DNA from 2 places in the Listeria sp. MAN/IMW/UF464 genome. Region 1 is predicted to be linked to the other one. Evidence: riboswitches for the same ligand, from Rfam matches in the RefSeq annotation. Region 1 holds a riboswitch; the other holds the start of a gene.
What was found. A riboswitch is a leader RNA that binds a small molecule or an ion and turns the genes downstream of it on or off. The one in region 1 is predicted to bind S-adenosylmethionine.
Positions count from the first base shown of each region.

Region 2: it holds a riboswitch for S-adenosylmethionine, as region 1 does, so the genes downstream of both, AC4PG0_RS04175 (5-methyltetrahydropteroyltriglutamate--homocysteine S-methyltransferase) here and metE (5-methyltetrahydropteroyltriglutamate--homocysteine S-methyltransferase) in region 1, are expected to answer to the same signal.

Region 1 covers NZ_JBZWZP010000001.1:2,639-4,839, reverse strand. Annotated here, with positions in the region: gene metE (5-methyltetrahydropteroyltriglutamate--homocysteine S-methyltransferase) at 1-1,199, opposite strand, end outside; SAM riboswitch class I at 1,306-1,412, opposite strand; gene AC4PG0_RS00115 (MFS transporter) at 1,507-2,201, opposite strand, start outside.
Region 2 covers NZ_JBZWZP010000001.1:812,055-814,255, forward strand. Annotated here, with positions in the region: gene AC4PG0_RS04175 (5-methyltetrahydropteroyltriglutamate--homocysteine S-methyltransferase) at 1-1,079, opposite strand, end outside; SAM riboswitch class I at 1,174-1,270, opposite strand; gene AC4PG0_RS04180 (RidA family protein) at 1,335-1,712, opposite strand; gene AC4PG0_RS04185 (DUF1294 domain-containing protein) at 1,791-2,048, shown strand.

The sequences.
Region 1 (2,201 bases):
GCTTGAACTTCTAAATTATTTCGATGGCTTGATTCATTAAGCGCTTTTACAGCCTCACGAGCTTCATTTAGCTCAGCAGCCACACTTTCCGCACCTTCTGTTAAAGCTTTCGTTAAAATTGCAATTTCATCTAATTTTTGATCAGCAAATGATAAGCCGCCTAGAATCACTTCATCTAAATCAGGTTCGCTTAGTTTTGTTACTGGTACATGTAATAATGAATTCGATGGTTGGACAATCAATTTATCCTCCGCCACATAATGAGCGATGTCAGTAAGGAGTGCCAATTTCGCATCCAAATCACTGCGCCAAACATTTCGACCATCAATCACCCCAGCCGCTAAATATTTATTTTGCGGAAATCCGTGAGCTTTCAACGCTTTAATCGAATCGCCGTGATCATGAACAAAATCAATTCCAACCGCCGCAACTGGCAAATTAACAACCTCTTCATAATAATCCAAACTTTCAAAATAAGTTTGTAACTCTATTTTCAAGTTTGGTACAGCATCATGAAACGCTTTGTATACTTTTTCAAATAAAGCAATTTCTTTTTTATCAAAACTAGTTGCAAGATAAGGTTCGTCAATTTGAACCCACGTAGCACCAGCAGTTTCAAGCTCTTTCAAAATTTCAATATACGCTGGAATAAATTTATCTAATAATATTTCAAAGCTTTCTGCATCGCTACCTTTTCCAAGTTTTAAATAAGTAACTGGACCAACTAGTACTGGCTTCCCTTCAATCCCAAGCTCGTTTTTCGCTTCTTCGTAGTAGTAAAGCGCCCGGTTATCTAATACTTTAGGATCAGCTTCAGCAAGTTCTGGCACGATGTAGTGATAGTTAGTATTGAACCATTTAGTCATTTCAGAAGCAACCGCGTCACTCTTACCACGCGCAATATCAAAATATGTATTTAGCGAAACCTTCCCACCATCATGTTGAAAGCGTTTTGGAATAATCCCAAATGTAACGCTCGTATCTAGCACTTGATCATAAAAACTAAAGTCACCAACTGGAATCAAATCAATTCCTTTATCTTGTTGTTTCTTTAGCGCATGTAATCTTAGAGCTTTTGTTTCCGCCAATAATTCCTCTTCTGAAATCGCACCATTCCAAAACTTTTCTAGCGCACGTTTCCATTCACGTTTCTCCCCAAGTCTCGGATACCCCAAGTTTGAACTAATCGCCTTTACCATACCTATCACCTTATCCTCTCAATTTTTTGCCAATAAAAAACCTCCCTAGAGAACTAGAGAGGTTTGGAAGTTTCGATACACAAATACAGTGAAACTTTTTAAGTCTCTCTTATCTCTCGAAGCATCACACTTCGCAGGATTTAGCACCTTTTCAACGAATTGAAAGGTTGCTGGGTTTCAACGGGCCAGTCCCTCTACCACTCATAATAAGAGTAATTTATTTAGTTTTTTTAATCACTTAAATTGGATTGAAATCATCATACCACTTGCAACTAAAAACTGTCAATCATTAAATTTTTATTTTCTTTCAATGTGCTTCCTTCCGTCCTCCCAAAGCTAATAATAAACAGCCTAGCAAAAGGATTCCAGCGACCACAAAATAAAATATTTGATTTCCAAAAATCCCTATCATCATCCCCGTTGCACTCGGACCAATAATACTCCCTAAACTAAAGAACATTCCTACCAAAATATTTCCAGCCGGAAGTAGTTCAAGCGGCGTCAAATCAGTCATATAAGATAACCCTAGTGAATAAAGCGAGCCTAGCAATATCCCCAAAATAAAGAAAAATATCACAAAGAAAATAGGTATCTTAACAAACGCTGTTAATACAAAAACCACAGCCCCTGCTCCAGTCAAAAGCGGTAACATTTTATCCCGACCAAATTTATCACTAATAATCCCAATCGGCACTTGAAAAATAATCGTCCCAACTGAAAAAGAAGAAATAATCATCGCAATCATCATTGTATCAAGCCCGTCTCGCAACCCTACAACTGGAAATGTCGCATTAAGTCCGGTTTCAAGAATCCCATACAAAAACGGTGGAATCATCGCAACCCAAGCCATCTTAAATACGCCCGAAAAGCGTTTTATACTTCCCCAAAAAGAAATTTTCCGAATAACAGCCTTTTCTCCCACGAAATCATTTCGAATAAACCAAACAAGACTCCAAGCAATCAATACTAAAATACCTGACAAGAAGAAAGGCAAGTTTGCAT
Region 2 (2,201 bases), 810 kb from region 1:
ATTTTGACGACGTAACGTAATTTGTTCCATTGCTCTTCTTCACTTAAAATATTGCCTTCTTCTGTAGAGGCGAATCCGCACTGTGGGCTAAGGCATAATTGGTTTAGCGGCACAATCTCACTCGCTTCTTTAATTCGTGCTTTGATTGCCGTTTCATCTTCTAAATCCCCTGTTTTAGAGGTGATTAAGCCGAGAACGATTTTCAAATCTGGGCGCGCTACATATTTTAGTGGTGAAAAATCTCCAGAACGTTCATTATCATATTCTAAAAAGAAACCATCGATATTTAGCTTGCCAAATAATGTTGCTGCAACTGGTCCATAACCGCCTTCTGCTATCCACGTAGAGCGGAAATTCCCACGACAAATGTGCATCGTAATAACCATATCTGCTGGTTTATACTTGATAGCTTCATTAATAAGCGTTTTATATGTTTCTTGCAGTGTATCGGGGTCAAAACCTCGCTCACGTACAACTTCACGCTGTTCATCAGAGCATAAATAGCTCCACGATGTATCATCTAATTGTAAATAACGACAACCGGCATCATAAAAGGCTTGAATCGCTTTTTGATAAGCAGCCGCTAAATCAGCCACAAATTTATCAGCATCGTCTATATATGGCTGATACTCCATGTCACCACGATAATGAAGCATCGCCGGACTTGGAATCGTTTGTTTTGCTACATGATTTTCACCAACGGCTTCTTTTAGGAAAATAAAATCTTCTATAAATGGATGCGTCGTGAAATCAATTGGACCTGTAATTTTCACCGAATGAGATTTTGTTTGGACTTTGCTAAATTGAATGCCTCCCGCCGCATCGTATCCTTCTACCCCATCCAAATTCTCTAAGAAATCAAAATGCCACCAAGCGCGGCGAAATTCGCCATCAGTAATTGCTTTTAAACCCACTTCTTTTTGTTTTTCAACAATATACTTAATTTCTGCATTTTCAATTTCACGTAATTCTTGAGTTGTAATTTCGCCACTTTGGAATTTCTCGCGTGCCTCTTTAATTGCCTTTGTCCGTAAAATACTTCCAACATGATCTGCATAAAATGGTGCCACTTGATTCATTTTCTTCGCCTCAATTCTAGTTATTTTTATGTACAAAAAAACTTTCCCCCAAAAGACAGCTTTTAAGGGAAAGAGTGATTTACCTGTTTCGCGTGCCTTATCTGTCAGTGATACTGCTGGATTTGGCACCGTGAAAAGTCCGGTTGCCAAGGCTTCACTGGGCCAGAACCCTCCACCTTTCTTGATAAGTTACTATGTAATTGGTTCTTATTATATCGTTTACTTCTCGTGATTGTCAAATTTATTTCTGAATATTTATGCTTCTGCGATAACTTCGATTTCAATGTCAGCGTCAAGCGGTAACTTGGCTACTTGGAAAGCACTTCTTGCGGGGAAATCACTGGAAAAGAAAGTAGCGTATACTTCATTCACAGCTGTAAAATCATTTAAATCTTTGAAGAAAACAGTCGCTTTAATGATTTTATCTAGTCCAGAACCCGCTTCTTCTAGTACGGCTGCTAAATTTTTAAAAGCTTGCTCAGCTTGTTTTGTTGCGCCTTCTGCTAATTCTCCAGTTGCTGGGTTAATACCAAGTTGACCTGATGTGAAAATAAGTCCATTCACTTTTACAGCTTGTGAATATGGTCCGAGTGCTTTTGGGGCTGACGAGGTTTGAATAATTTCTTTTGCCATTTTATCCCTGCTTTCTTTTGTGGTATGCTTTTATTCTAATCAATAAAGTTAGTTTTAGCAATAAAGGGGGATTTCTGAATGATTTTAACGATATATTTAATCGCGATAACGCTTATTTCTTTTCTATTATTCGCTGTTGATAAACGGAAAGCAATTAAACACGCATACCGGATACCTGAATCGGTACTACTTCTCTCCGCATTTCTTGGTGGTGCCTTTGGTAGTTGGATGTCGATGCAGTTGTTTCACCATAAAACGCAAAAGCCGAAGTTTCGGATTTTAGTGCCACTTGCGATGGTTTGGACTGTTGGGGTTTTGGTTTGGTGGTTGTACTGAATTAACAAGCTAAATTTGTCGATTTTTTAGCTTTTATAATGTTCAAATTCCCAGCAGAAATAGTTTTGCAGTGCTTGACAGGAGTCATCTCAATTGTCTTTTAAACATGATTTCTATCTTTGATAAAAGTAATTCATAGCTATATTTTAACAG